One region of the Bacillus sp. C-3-6 genome, then DNA from elsewhere that is predicted to be linked to it. Evidence: riboswitches for the same ligand, from Rfam matches in the RefSeq annotation. Region 1 holds a riboswitch; each other region holds the start of a gene.

Region 1 (4,943 bases):
AATATCCAAGTCCAGCTTGTGCACCGAGCCATTCTCCAATTGCTGCTCCGATAACACTAAGCGGAACTGCAATTTTTAAAGCTGAGAAAAAATAAGGAAGAGCAGACGGCAACTTTAATTTAAGAAAAATATCTCTTTTCGTTGCTCCATATGTAACTAAGAGCTCCTCCCATTCTTTTTTTGTACTACGCAGTCCATCATACGTATTGACCGCAATCGGGAAAAACGTAATTAAAACTGTGACAACAACCTTACTCCAAATTGTGTATCCAAACCATAAAACAAATAGCGGAGCAAGCGCAGTAATCGGAATCGTTTGTGAAGCAACTAATAATGGATAAAATGCTCTTTCCATCCATGTACTCGCATTCATTAACATCGCTAGCCCTACACCTAATACGATAGAAATAACAACACCTATTAAAACGACGTATAACGTTGCAGGTAAATGAACCGTAAATAATATGTCTTTTAGTTTCCATATCTTCATTACAATCGCAGACGGTGACGGTAAAATGTACATCTCATCTACAATTCTTGCTCCTATTTCCCACACAGCTAGTAAAATACTAGAAAGTGTAATAGCAGGAACTAATTCTTTCAATCGGTTCATCACACAAGTACCTGCCTTTGTAACATACTAAGAAGCTCATCTTTCAGCGCTAATACTTCCGGTTTATATAAATCTTTTCGTGTTCTGTTATGATCAAGTGGTACAATCCGCTCAGTCAAAGTCGTTATCGGCTGCTGTTCCACTACTAAAACTCGGTTCGAAAGAAATAACGCTTCTTCAACATCATGAGTAATGAATAAAATTGTTTTTTCCCACTCTTGCCATTGTTCAAACAGCCATTCTTGCAAAGAGGCCTTCGTTAAAGCATCTAACGCGCTAAACGGTTCATCTAATAACAATATCTCCCCGCCCGTTAACAAAGTTCGGATAAAAGATACGCGTTGCCTCATACCACCAGATAAATCTTTCGGATGTTTTGTCTCATATCCTTGTAAACCAAATTTATATAACAGTTCCTTTGCCTTTACTTGTGCTTCTTTCTTCTGTACACCTTGGCACTCTAGCGGCAGAGCAGCATTCTCAATAATTGTTCTCCACGGCAAAAGCATATCTTTTTGCGGCATATATCCTACAGGATGGTGCTTTGTTTCTGTCAGTTCTATCTTTCCAGTACTTACCTTCTCTAGGCCTGTAATAAGGCGAAATAAAGTACTTTTCCCACATCCACTCGGTCCGATAATACTGACAAACTCTTTCTCATGTATAGAAGCATTTAATTCATGGATGATTGGTTTCTCATCGTAATGAAAAGAAACATTATGAAACTGTAGTATGTTCTTGCTCCTCAAATCCCCACATCTCCTTACGATAGGACATATCCCAGAATAAATATTCAAATCGACTGGAATATAAGAAAATCTCCTCTAATCTATCTAGTTCTTTCTCAGACTTTCCAACTGCCATTTCATTTAATAAATCTATTAACCAAATACAAAGATTACCGTATTCTTCCGAACTATATCCTTGAATCCACTCACCAAAAAACTCATGATCTCTTGCTCCAGGAATATCATTTAAACGCTTTCCAATTTCCCAGTAGCTCCACATACATGGAAGAAGCGCTGCTATTAATTCTGCAAGTGTGCCATTTTGAGATACAGACATCATGTAATTTGTATAAGCTAAATTTTTAGCAGATGGCTTTGCAGACTCTATCTCCTCTATAGAAATTCCAAGTCTTTTTGCATATTGTTTATGGATTGTCATTTCGCCATTTAATATTCCATCAATTTGTTCAGCGAACTTTCCCATTACTTGTGGATTCGTTGCTTTTACAACACCAATCGCATATAATTTTGCATAATCTAGCAGATATAAATAATCTTGAATAATATAATACTGAAATTTATCTTTTTCTAACGTGCCATCTCCCATACCCACTACAAACGGATGATTATGACTCATCTCCCAAACCGGTTGCACAGTTTCTAATAATCTATCGCAAAATTTCATTTCTCTATCCCCTTTCAATATATGTATCTAAATAAAAAACCACTTCTATATATAAGAAGTGGTTACAGCAAATAAAATTATACATTTATTCGATGTTCCACTTCCCTTCGCTAGTATTACCTAGATCAGGTGTTATAAGGGTTAAGGATTATTCCTCTCTCAGCAAATCAAGCACCCCTAGTGGTTTCAATATGAAATTTTCAAATAAAAAAGCCCCGTTTCTATACGCAAAGAAACGGGGACTCATTGTTAGTGTCCGAATTGCTTCCCTACGCTAGCATAATCTAGATCAGGTAATAAAAAGGATCAAAGGCTTACGGCCTACTCTCAGCTGGCAACACCAGCTCTCCTAGCAAACTATAAAATTATCACTGTCAGTATAACACCCTAATAAGACATCATCAACTATTTTAATTTTCTTAATTATCAACAAAAAAATTAAAGTTATACAATACATACATTCTATTTTAGAAAATAAAACTCCAATTAATTGTTTAAAAAGGAATCATTATCCTCAAAAAATTTATTTTTATATTGATTTCATATTACATTTATGTGAATACACCCACTATATTATATCTTTATACTATAATAAAATTACAACTATACAACTAGAGGAGGTCTCTATTCCATGAATATGAAAGCTACTGCTTTAACAGCAACTACTGTAGCGATTGCTTCTTTACTTCCTTCTATGGGTGAAACAAATGTACAAAAAGCAAACGCTGAACAATTATCTAATGTTAAAACTGGGTATGTCAAAGTCGATCAAGTAGCATTACATACAGAAGATAACGTAAAGAGCACATCAATTGATACAATTCGCTTTAATACAAAAGTGAACATCCTTGAAACAACTAATGGTTGGTATAAAGTATCTGTTCATAATAAAGTAGGTTATGTACAAAAAGATGCTATTTTACTAAAAAACAAACTTCAATCTAATGATCAATACATCGTCAATGCTAATGCATTAAACGTTCGCTCTGAACCTAATTTAGAATCTTCCATTTTAGATGTATTACCAAATGGCAAGTTTATTACCGTTCAAGAAGATCAAGGCGAATGGTATAAAATATCACATAATGGCCAAACGGGTTACGTACAAAAAGCATTCATCTCTAATGGTTCACAACCCTTAGTAAAAGGAATCACCGTTCAAAATAATACAAAATATACTGTTGCAACACCTAATCTGAATGTACGTAGCAACACTAGTACAAGTAGCGCTCTACTCGGTTCATTACAAAACGGTACACAAGTACAAGTAGTAGAAACTGTAGGAACTTGGTATAAAATTCGTTTTGGCACAGGATACGGATATGTAGCAAAACACTATGTAGTACAAAATCAACCACAGGCTAAAACAGATCAGCCTTCATCTATTCCAGCTGCTTTCAAATTCCCTGCTCAAGGAAGAATTAGCTCAACCTTTGATATACGATGGGAACAAATGCATTATGGTATAGATATTACTGCTCCAGGGAACGTCTCTATCCAAGCTGCTGCTGCAGGTAAAGTTGTGAAATCTTATTATTCAGCTAGCTATGGCAATGTTGTGTTCATTGCGCATCAAATCAATGGGAAATTATATACAACTGTTTATGCTCATATGAAGGATCGCACTGTACAAACTGGTGATCAAGTACAAGCTGGACAATTAGTAGGTCATATGGGCAACACAGGTCATTCATACGGGCAACATCTTCATTTTGAATTACATAATGGAGAATGGAATTTTGAAAAAACAAATGCAGTAAATCCACTGCCATATTTAGTTAGGTAAATTGTATGCCACGCAATATACCTCTTATAATTGAATACGCAGCCTTTTTAGGTTTAATCTGTTGTTTAATCATTTACAATACAAACATTGTATTTTTATCTATTATTATTGCTTTTGTTGCATTAGAAATTATGATGGAATCATTTCAAGTGCAACTAAAACAAAAAATTGCCCATATTTATAACGCTATATTTCTTTTGAGTGCTCTCATAACAAATATAATTAGTAATGGCTTTTATTTATCTACTGTATTTCCAGTATTCTTTATGGCTGTTTTATTATTTGTAGCTAGATATATTAATGTCCCTTATAACCAAAAACAAAAACAAAAACAAGAACAAGAAGCTTAGAAAGAGGAGACACTGTGTACCAATCTTTCAAAGATGCTCCAATAAAATACATATTGCATTTGTATAAGAAAGCCAATACTTTTTTTGGTATACAAGGAAGTTATACTGCACAACTTCTCCTATATGGAATGTTGTTTCTTGTTTTAATCACTTTCTCCTTGTTTTACTAACAAAAAAGGATCTCACATAAACTGGAGATCCTTTTTAATTTATATTAATTTTTCATATCGAAAATATTGTTTATCCACAAGCATATTTTTCATAAATAAAGCTCAGATTATATTTTTTCTCTAAGCTCATTCGTTGTTCGTCATCGCACCAATAGAAAAGAATATCATGAATCGTTGCGTAACGCTTATTTTTAAGAAATAGCCTAAAGAATGATGGTAAACAATCATGTAATTGTATAAATATATAATTGCGTAGTGTTTCTTCTTTATATTCAATGCCCTTACAAATATACAGTAATTCTTCACAATAATATGCATGCTGTGGAACTTGTATCATCTCGAAAAATGGCACATAAGATAGTAGCTTTCCAATAAAATGACCGTATCGATCCATTACTCCTATCGTCATATGCTCCATCATTTCTTTCATTACATATAAATAATCATCTACATGTGTTGTCTTTAATGGGTCTAAGCGATCGGAAATTTGAGATAATACAGCTCTTTGACATGCTAAAACTGCCTGACTAGGTCCATAATATGATAGGAAATCTGTACACTTACGATATTTCCGTAATAAATCATGTGTATATAAATCATATACGAAAGTA
Region 2 (4,943 bases), 1.4 Mb from region 1:
AACTGCAATTCGCGCCATATATCCTGAGTCTTCTAATAATGAAATGAAAAAGAATAGTGCAAAGATTTGTGGTACGAATACTAATACAGCACCAACACCGGCAATAATACCTTCTGTAACGAGTGCTTGAATAAAATCAGAAGCTCCAATACTTGTAAGTCCAGCCGTCACCCAATCCGTAAGCTGACCACCAAAAAACTCATCTAACATATCCGATAAAGGTGTACCAATCCACGTAAACGTAACCTGAAAAATAAAAAACATAACTGCTAAAAAGATTGGAAGTCCTAAAATTTTATGTGTAATTAATCTATCAATTTTTTCTGAAAAAGGAATTTTTCCTTCTTTCTCATGCTTCATAACATTTGTTTTTAACTTTTCAATATACGCTTCACGAGTTTTGTAAATGTGCTCTTCTAACGTACAATCAAGTTTTCCTTCTAAGCGAGATCGAATGGCTATGAGTTCCTTATAAATTGGTAATGCTTTCATTTCTTTTTCTACTACTTCGTTATTGCTTAAAAATTGAAGTGCTAACCATCTCGGATGCTCATAATTCGCTGTCTCTAAAAGAGCAATTACTTCTCCAATTCCTTCATCCATTTGTACACCATATGAAATAAGGAATGGCTTTTTCTCCTTTTTGTCATTTTCTTTAAGAGTCGCAAGTAGTTCTTCACAACCTTTTCCACTTCTTGCAACGACAGGAACGACTGTTACACCTAATAGTTCTGATAATCGTTTTACATCAATGACAATTCCTCTTTGCTTCGCCACATCAACCATATTTAAACCAATTGAGACCGGCTTACCAAATTCAAGTAATTGCAACGTTAAATGCATATTTCTCTCAAACTGCGAAGAATCTACAATATTTAACATATGATTAAATTCTTCTGTTAATAGAAAGTTTGTTACAACACCTTCATCACGTGAAACTGGATTTAAATCATACACACCTGGTAAATCAATTAATGTTCCTTGTCTATCTTTTAATTTACCAACCTTTTTTTCTACTGTTACACCGCTCCAGTTTCCTACGTATTCATAAGAACCAGTAAGTGCATTAAATAATGATGTCTTCCCTGTATTCGGATTCCCTAGCAAAGCTACCTTATTCACGCTAATTCCACCTTTATCATTTTCGCGTCACAATGACGAATACTAATTAACTGTCCACGACACTCCAATGTACAAGGACCTTTGAACATCGCTTTCTGTTTCAAGCGAAGTTCGCTTCCTTCCGCAAGACCGAAAGCAGCTAGTCTACGCTTTAATAGCTGATCTAAAGACTGAATACTTTTTACTAACACTTTCTCTCCAATTTTAATATCTACTAAGCTCATAACCTTCCCCCTCAGAAGAGAATGATAATTATTTTCAAAAAAATTATACCACACCCAATTTCTCTTGTACTATACCCTTTTGCTTCATATTTATTAACATTTCGCTACAATTCTATTTCAATTATTGTCATACAGCATTTGTTTGCCATTCTCATCCATTTCGCTTACAATAAACAATAGCAAATAAAGAATCTCGTTATCACTGGGGGAGCCATGCCGCTGAGAGGGAACACTTCGTTCCGACCCTTCGAACCTGTTAGTTAATGCTAACGCAGGGATTGTGCAAACGTCCGAAATACATACCTCATTTTTATTTACGTATTTCGTATCCTCCTATGATATCTATTCTTTTTTGTACAACTTGGATTTAGGGGGAGACAACATGCGTAACACCAATTTACAAGCGATGATCGAATCTGCTATTCTTGCAGCCTTCGCCTTGGTCATCGACATTTTACCACTTTCAATCAAAATATCAGCAACAGGCGGTTCCATTTCATTTGCTATGATTCCTATTTTTATTATCGCATACCGCTGGGGCTTCAAAATGGCTTTCTTAGGAGGCTTAATTTGGGGATTATTACAAATTGTCGTAGGCGATGCCATTATCGTCACACCAATTCAAGTATTAATTGAATACTTTGTTGCTTTCGCATTCATTGGATTTGCTGGTTTATTCTACCGTCCAATTCAAAAGGCGCTTTTAGCGTCAAATGAAACTAGCGAAGAACAATCAAATTTAGGTAGCCGTAAAGACAAACCTTCATCAAAACCAAACCAAGGAAAGAAAGTAATTGGATACATTATCGTCGCTACTTTTATCGGTAGTCTAGCTCGTTACTTCTGTCACTTTATCGCTGGTATCATTTTCTGGGGACAATATGCACCAAAAGGCCAATCGGCTTTCCTATATTCTTTAATATTTAACGGTAGTACAATGATTGGTTCCTATATTCTATGTACCGTTTTACTTATATTTTTATTTATCACTTCACCACGCTTATTCAAAAGCATCAGTGCTTATCAAATGAATACACAAAAAAAGGGCGCTTAATGAGCGCTCTTTTTTCATATCGTAATATTAATTAAAAATACAATAAATGCGCAAAAGAAAATAAATACCATTATACTTAGCCAATTGCTATGCACGGTTCATCGACTCCTTACATAACCTCATATTCTAAACAAATTATACTGATTAAAAATAAAGATTAGGTAAAGATAATATGAAAATAATTTAAAAAAACGTAGATTATATTTTCTACGCTTTTTTCGGTAAATAGAAATAAAATAACACACCATCTTCTGTATTTCCTGCCCCATATTCAGTATCATGTAGTTCTAAAATATTCTTTGAAATGGCAAGCCCAAGCCCCGTCCCACCTTGTGAACGCTGACGAGCTGTATCCACTCGATAAAAACGATCCCAAATTTTATCTAATTGTTCTTCTTCAATGTGAGTACCTTTATTTTCAATGCACACTTTTATACGATCCTTCTCATCTATTGTAGAAATAATAATATCTTCTTTATTTGGTGTATAACGTATGGCATTCGTAATGAAATTCACGATGACTTGTTCAATCCGGCCTTGATTTGCAATCACTTCAAATGAACATATATTTTTATGAACACGAAGCTCTTTTTTCTCTATTTCCACAGATAGATGTTCACATATGTCTTCAATTACTGTATCAATATAAAACGAATCCTTTTTCATTTTATATGTACCAGATTCAAATTTAGCTAACTCAAGCATATCCAAAATTAACGTATCCATTTTGTCTACTTCTCTCTCCATCGCCTGAAAATAATAATCCTTTTTATGCTCAGCTACCCCGTCTTTTAAAATAGAAATACAGCTTTTCATAATACTTAGCGGTGTTTTTAATTCATGTGAAACACCAGAAATGAATTCTTTTCGCGTCTTTTCTAACTTTCTTTCCTTTTCAATATCTTCTTCTAACTGCCCAATATGCGAATGGAGTTTATTTGATAGCACATTAATATTTTTCGATAAATCTCCAATTTCATCTTTTGAAGTAATCGGTATTTTTTCTGTAAAATCTAATTGTGCTATTTTCTTCGTCGTATCATTTATTTTTAATAATGGTTTTGCAATTTGTTTTGAATAATAAAACGAAGCTAAAAAAATAAGAACGACTACAAATGCAATGATATAGATGTAATAATCTTGCACCATTTGTACAGCTTCATCTACGGGCTGTAAAGAAGCCATCGCATAAATATATGTTACTGATCCATCTTTTTCTTTTATTGGTTTCATTAATAATTTATATTTTATATCATTCTTTTCATAGTCCATTGTCTTTGTTGAATACTCTATTTGATTACTCTCTTTTAGTAATACATCCGTTTGAAATTCTTTTATACTATCCAAAAATAAAGTATTTTTATAAATTGGATTTACGGGGCCTTTTACATCTGGAAACTGTACTTTCGTAACACGCCCTCCTATGTAAACATCTGGTTCTGGGGCAGCTTGCTCCTGAACGGCTGGCCTCTTCTCCTTAACAACTTGTTCCCCGGTTGCTTTCTTTTTCTCCTCATATAATTTTCTCATTTTCTCATTAAATGCTTTTTCTAGCGGTTTATTAGATCCGCTTAAATTCTGTTTAGATAAAGAAAAAGAGAATGGAATAAAACTATCTTCTTTTCTCACTCCAGAAAAATAAATTTCTTGCCCTAAAAAATGCTCTGATAATTTATTATCAATCTCCTCTATATTGACGAGATTACCTAAGGGAATTTTGAATATTTGTTGTCCAAAGCTCTTTTGTTGCCTACGATCTATCGTTACTTCAAAATAAAAATCATCTGCATGTTTTAAATTCCCGTTCTTATCTAATGTCGTAATCCACGTATTATTTTCTCTTAAAAAGTCTTGCTCTAGTTTCTGAATTTCTTCTGCATTTCCTGCATGATTTAAATAGTTCTTCCCAAAGGAATTTAAATTCACTTTAATATCTTCCACTTTTCGATTCGCATAATATTGTTTAAAAAATATCGTTTGTCCAATAAATATCGTCGCTAAAATCAACATGCACAATGCTGTTGTAAGAGTAAATAATTTTAGTACAATTCCATTCCTCATACATTGCCCTCAAATTTATAACCTGTGCGTACTACAGTTGTAATGTACTTTGCTTTCTCTCCTAATTTATTTCTTAAATTACGAATATGACTATTAACCGTTCGATCATCACCAGCAAATTCATATCCCCAAATTCTTGAAATGAGTTGCTCTCGCGTTAAAACGATTCCTTGATTTTTCATGAAATACGCTAATATTTCAAATTCTGTATGCGTTAAATTAATATCAGTTCGATTTACCGTAACAGTGCGTGACGGAAAATGAACGTGAATATCGTGGATTGATAATGTATCATCTTCATTCTCTAAAAGTTGCTTTGTCACTTTTCTGCTTTCTAACAACCTTTTCGCTCTTGCTAATAAAATTGGCGGACTATACGGCTTCGTCACATAGTCATTTGCCCCAAGTTCAAAACCAAGTAGCGTATCGTCTTCATCTACGCGCGCCGTTAGCATAATAATAGGCACCTCGGACGTCTTTCG
Region 3 (4,943 bases), 1.1 Mb from region 1:
GAAATAATTCTGTTGATACGAAACAAAAGCGTACAAGATTCATGTTAAAAGTATTAGGTTTCGTCTTCCTTATGCGCTGCCTTTTATTCGTTGCATCCTTCTTATCCATTCCAATCGAAATTGTTGCTGTACTTGGTTCACTCGTTCTTCTCATTTGGAGATGGTACTACTTACGAACAAACCCTGTCGATATCTTGAAAAAGACACCGTGGCACATTTTAATTTTCGCTTTCTCTATGTACGTCATTATTTACGGGCTTCACAATGCAGGATTAACAGCGGCGCTCGTAAATTGGCTTGAACCAGTTGTAAGTCAACATCTACTCTATGCTAGCTTTGCAATGGGTGGACTCGTCTCCCTCCTCTCTAACGTCTTCAATAACCATCCTGCACTTATGATTGGTACAATCACATTAACCGAAATGGGACTAGACCCAGTCACATTAAAAACTATCTACCTCGCAAACATTATTGGTAGTGACATCGGTTCACTATTATTACCAATTGGTACACTAGCTTCCCTCATTTGGATGTATATTCTGAAACAAAACAAAATTAAAGTAAAATGGAAAGACTATTTAAGTGTATCCCTTATCGTTATTCCTCTCACAACAGTCGTCACATTATTCCTCTTATTCTACTGGGTACATCTCTTCTTCGCCTTATAAAGTGAAACTTTAATCAGTGGGGGTTTTGTTCATCCCCCACTGATTATTAGCCTTAACCAATCGGGCTTTTACGGGCAGCCCGACCCCGACCTAACTTCTTTGCTTCCGCTGAATTTTGAGGTGGGGGTCTTACTGCCCACAAATAGCGGGATAAACAACAGAAGCCCCATTTGCTACCGTCTTAGCAAATGGGGCTTCTTCTATAATAAAGTTAGGTACTACAGTGTGATCAATCAAGTAAAGAGGTGTAACGTGTTATTGATATAAATGACTACCAGCTTCTTTAAATTCTTCTGCTTTCTCTTTCATTCCTTTTTCAATTGCTTCTGTCGTTTCTAAATCATTTTCTTTTGCATATTCACGGATATCATGTGAAATTCTCATACTACAAAACTTCGGTCCACACATTGAACAGAAGTGAGCTGTCTTTGCCCCTTCTGCCGGCAACGTTTCATCATGATATTCCATCGCACGTTCAGGATCTAAAGATAAATTAAATTGATCGCGCCAACGGAATTCGAAGCGTGCTTTTGAAAGTGCATCATCACGCTGATGAGCCGTTTTATGTCCTTTCGCAAGATCAGCCGCATGCGCTGCAATTTTGTACGTAATAACACCCGTGCGTACATCATCTTTATTCGGTAAACCTAAATGTTCTTTCGGCGTTACATAACAAAGCATCGCCGTTCCAAACCAACCGATCATCGCAGCTCCAATTGCCGATGTAATATGGTCATAACCTGGTGCAATATCTGTCGTTAGCGGCCCAAGTGTGTAAAACGGCGCGCCCTGACAAATATCAAGCTCTTTCTCCATATTCTCTTTAATTAAGTGCATCGGTACGTGTCCAGGTCCTTCAATCATAACTTGCACATCATGTTTCCAAGCAATTTTGGTTAATTCGCCAAGTGTTTCAAGCTCAGAAAACTGTGCTTCGTCATTTGCATCTGCAATAGACCCTGGACGTAATCCATCTCCAAGAGAGAACGAAACATCGTACTGCTTCATAATTTCACAAATCTCTTCAAAGTGAGTATATAGGAAGTTTTCTTTATGATGGAATAGACACCACTGCGCCATAATCGAACCACCGCGCGAAACGATACCTGTCGTACGCTTTGCCGTGATTGGAATGTAACGAAGCAATACACCAGCGTGAATTGTAAAGTAATCAACGCCTTGCTCCGCCTGCTCAATTAACGTATCACGATATACTTCCCACGTTAAATCTTCTGCAATTCCGTTTACTTTTTCCAGCGCTTGATAAATCGGTACAGTTCCAACTGGTACAGGCGCGTTACGAATAATCCACTCACGCGTCGTATGAATATTTTTACCTGTAGATAAATCCATAATCGTATCTGCACCCCAGCGCGTTGCCCATGTCATCTTCTCTACTTCTTCTGCAATCGAAGAAGATACAGCTGAGTTTCCGATATTCGCGTTTACCTTCACATGGAAATTACGCCCGATGATCATCGGTTCAGCTTCTGGATGATTAATATTCGCTGGTAAAATAGCGCGGCCTTCTGCGATTTCCTTACGAACAAACTCCGGCTCTACCCCTTCACGAATCGCAACATACTCCATCTCAGACGTAATAATGCCATTACGTGCATAGTGCATTTGCGTAACGTTTGCACCTTGCTTTGCTCTAAGTGGCTTGCGATCCATCTGCGGGAAAACAGGTGTATGTTTCGAAGCCACTTTCACACCGTCATCCTCTGGTTTCACTTCACGCCCTTCGTATGCTTCTACATCACCACGCCCCAGAATCCAAGAATGACGCGGCGTTGGAATTCCCTTTTCCAGCTCCACTTTATACGCCGGATCCGTATAAGGACCGCTCGTATCATACACACGGACTGGAGGATTTGGGATGCCGTTCGTTTCGCTTTGTTCAATCTCACGCATCGGCACTTTCATGCCTGCGCGTGGTCCATCCACATATACTTTCTTACTCCCTGGTAAACTCGATTTCAATTCAATTTGCTCAGCTGAAACAGACTGTTTCATAACCTTTGTTGCCTCCCCTGTTCGTGACAAGGACGAGATATGGCCAGCGCATGCCAAAATAAAAAGAGCCAGGTCCATAAAAAAATAAGGACCTGGCTCATAAAAGACATCATTATGTAAAGCCGTTAACTTCCCTACGCTGGTACGAGCCAGATCAGGTCCAAAGGGTTAAGAAGATCACGCGCTTCTCTCTCAGCCTACGCATACGTTAGGCACCCCTAGTTTATCACTGATTTAATTTTCAATACTTTCCCATCATACACGATAATCTGAAAAATGCAAAGGTTATTTCTTTTTCTCTTTATGGAATCATCCACGTTAAATAATATGCTTGAACATACCTCATAATACCAACAATAATTACGAAGAACACCCTATTGTAAAAATAGTTTATGACTTAACATGGGAGTTTAAAAACATCTTCACCACAAAGAGTATTGAGAATTTCGACCATTGTATTGAGAAAATGAAGAATACTAATATACAAGAGTTTAAGAGCTTTACGAATGGATTAGCCGGGGATATTGAAGCTGTCAGAAATGCGGTAACTTATGAGAATAATAATGGTCTTGCCGAAGGGAGCATAAACAAGTTAAAGCTTATTAAAAGAATTATGTATGGTCGATACAAATTCTCCACATTGCGGACAAAGATTCTACTTTTGGAGAGAATGAGACTTTTCAACTAACTCCGGAAAGAACCATTTTTTACTTGCCAAATACATTCATCAGTCCCGTTTGACAAAGAGCCTTTGTCTCTGCTGCATTTCGCTACAACTGCTACCTGCCATACAACCTGCAATAGAGATAGGTAACAATTTACTATACAAGGAACAAAATTGACCTGCTCCTCCATTTAGTGATTTAACTACCTTTATTATTCAGTGCTAAAACTCAAAGAAAAAGATCTTACATTTATTGTAACATTTTTCCTTAATACGTTAATTATTTTTTGTTGTCTTGTTAGTTAAAGGGGTACTTAGTACAAAAAATAACCGTAGATAGTAGCACGAACACTGTTCTTGTTATAATTAATTTTTTTCAGAACGTCTATAATCCTCTTTTAAAAAATATATGTAAATATAATAAAAAACGAATGATTAATAGAAATATTCTACACCACTCGTTTTTTATCGGACTTCTTTTTACTGTACTTTTATTTTCTTTATGAGTTATTAGAAAAATAATTGTCTATATAAGTCTTTATTTTTTCAAAATTCTTTTCCATAAATAAGATTGCTGGTACTTCAATTATTGGAAGATTATTTTCATTATCAAAAGCTGGACACGGTTTGGGAACTACCAAATAGTCAACTGAGTTTTTATCCCTGATATAATTAATTGAAACATCATAATACTTAGAAAAATATTCCTTCAAATCATTCTGATTCCTTAAAAATGGTAGAGAAAATATTGAACCATAATTTATACCAGCGTCGACAATTAATACAAAGCATATTTTTTTCATGATACACCCTCCTCGTATAATAAGTTTTAAGTTAATAACTGTTCCTTGAAAATTAAATAGTTTTTATCTTCAAGAGCTACATCAAAAAAATGATGTATGGGTAAAATTTAGTCTTGGATACTGGGGGATTTCTCCAGATAATGGAAGTGTGGAAATGGATCCATCGGGAATATGCTTACTCCTCCTGTAGTTCGACCACGTTAAAAGACTGTGACCCAGACCAAAATGCACTGCATACGCACAAGCTGTATCGGTTTCCTTCACTTACCTCTCATAGTGGTGGGAGGACAGCTTAGATGAAGGCAATCATTGAATACTCATACGCGAGGTTGTGGCTATGTTTTGGACTCTAGGGAGATTCCACAGTATCCAAGCTCATTCCAAATACTATTCAAAGAAAGGAGGTCCTTTCTTTGAGATTATTCGTAGCTATTGATGTAAGCTCTGAAAAACTTGATGTATGTTTTCTTGACAGTCATGACACTGTTTTGAAAGAAATTTGTCTTTCAAACGATGTGAATGGTGCCAACGCCATTAAGGAGGATGTTCTCCATTTTCACCAGTTGTACAACTATAAAAAAATTGTCATTGGCATGGAATCTACTTCCGTCTATAGTTTCCATCCTTCCATGTTCCTAACGGAAGATAAGGATTTGAGGGCTTTAGACGTGGAAGTGGTCGTACAAAATCCAAAAGCCATCCATCGGTATAAAAAACTCTTCGAAGAAGATAAGACCGATAAAATAGATGCTTTCCGTATTGCCGATTTTTTACGAATCGGACGGTATAATA

Evidence for each region. Region 1 has a riboswitch for thiamine pyrophosphate ahead of tenA (thiaminase II). Riboswitches for the same ligand answer to the same signal wherever they lie in the genome.
Region 2: linked by a shared signal. The riboswitch ahead of thiT (energy-coupled thiamine transporter ThiT) and the one ahead of tenA (thiaminase II) in region 1 are both predicted to bind thiamine pyrophosphate.
Region 3: linked by a shared signal. The riboswitch ahead of thiC (phosphomethylpyrimidine synthase ThiC) and the one ahead of tenA (thiaminase II) in region 1 are both predicted to bind thiamine pyrophosphate.

What each region holds. Positions count from the first base shown of each region.
Region 1 is NZ_CM137247.1:770,087-775,029, reverse strand. It holds gene ACW0JX_RS03930 (ABC transporter permease) at 1-613, opposite strand, end outside; gene ACW0JX_RS03925 (ABC transporter ATP-binding protein) at 613-1,362, opposite strand; gene tenA (thiaminase II) at 1,331-2,026, opposite strand; TPP riboswitch at 2,112-2,215, opposite strand; TPP riboswitch at 2,276-2,387, opposite strand; gene ACW0JX_RS03915 (SH3 domain-containing protein) at 2,658-3,812, shown strand; gene ACW0JX_RS03910 (hypothetical protein) at 3,818-4,162, shown strand; gene ACW0JX_RS03905 (DUF3965 domain-containing protein) at 4,403-4,943, opposite strand, start outside.
Region 2 is NZ_CM137247.1:4,555,229-4,560,171, forward strand. It holds gene feoB (ferrous iron transport protein B) at 1-1,122, opposite strand, end outside; gene ACW0JX_RS23455 (FeoA family protein) at 1,119-1,346, opposite strand; TPP riboswitch at 1,541-1,642, shown strand; gene thiT (energy-coupled thiamine transporter ThiT) at 1,729-2,400, shown strand; gene ACW0JX_RS23465 (sensor histidine kinase) at 2,608-4,461, opposite strand; gene ACW0JX_RS23470 (response regulator transcription factor) at 4,458-4,943, opposite strand, start outside.
Region 3 is NZ_CM137247.1:4,938,285-4,943,227, forward strand. It holds gene ACW0JX_RS25480 (arsenic transporter) at 1-668, shown strand, start outside; gene thiC (phosphomethylpyrimidine synthase ThiC) at 924-2,684, opposite strand; TPP riboswitch at 2,799-2,914, opposite strand; partial or broken gene ACW0JX_RS25490 (L-lactate permease) at 2,986-3,057, opposite strand; gene ACW0JX_RS25495 (transposase) at 3,103-3,372, shown strand; gene ACW0JX_RS25500 (hypothetical protein) at 3,849-4,151, opposite strand; gene ACW0JX_RS25505 (IS110 family transposase) at 4,565-4,943, shown strand, end outside.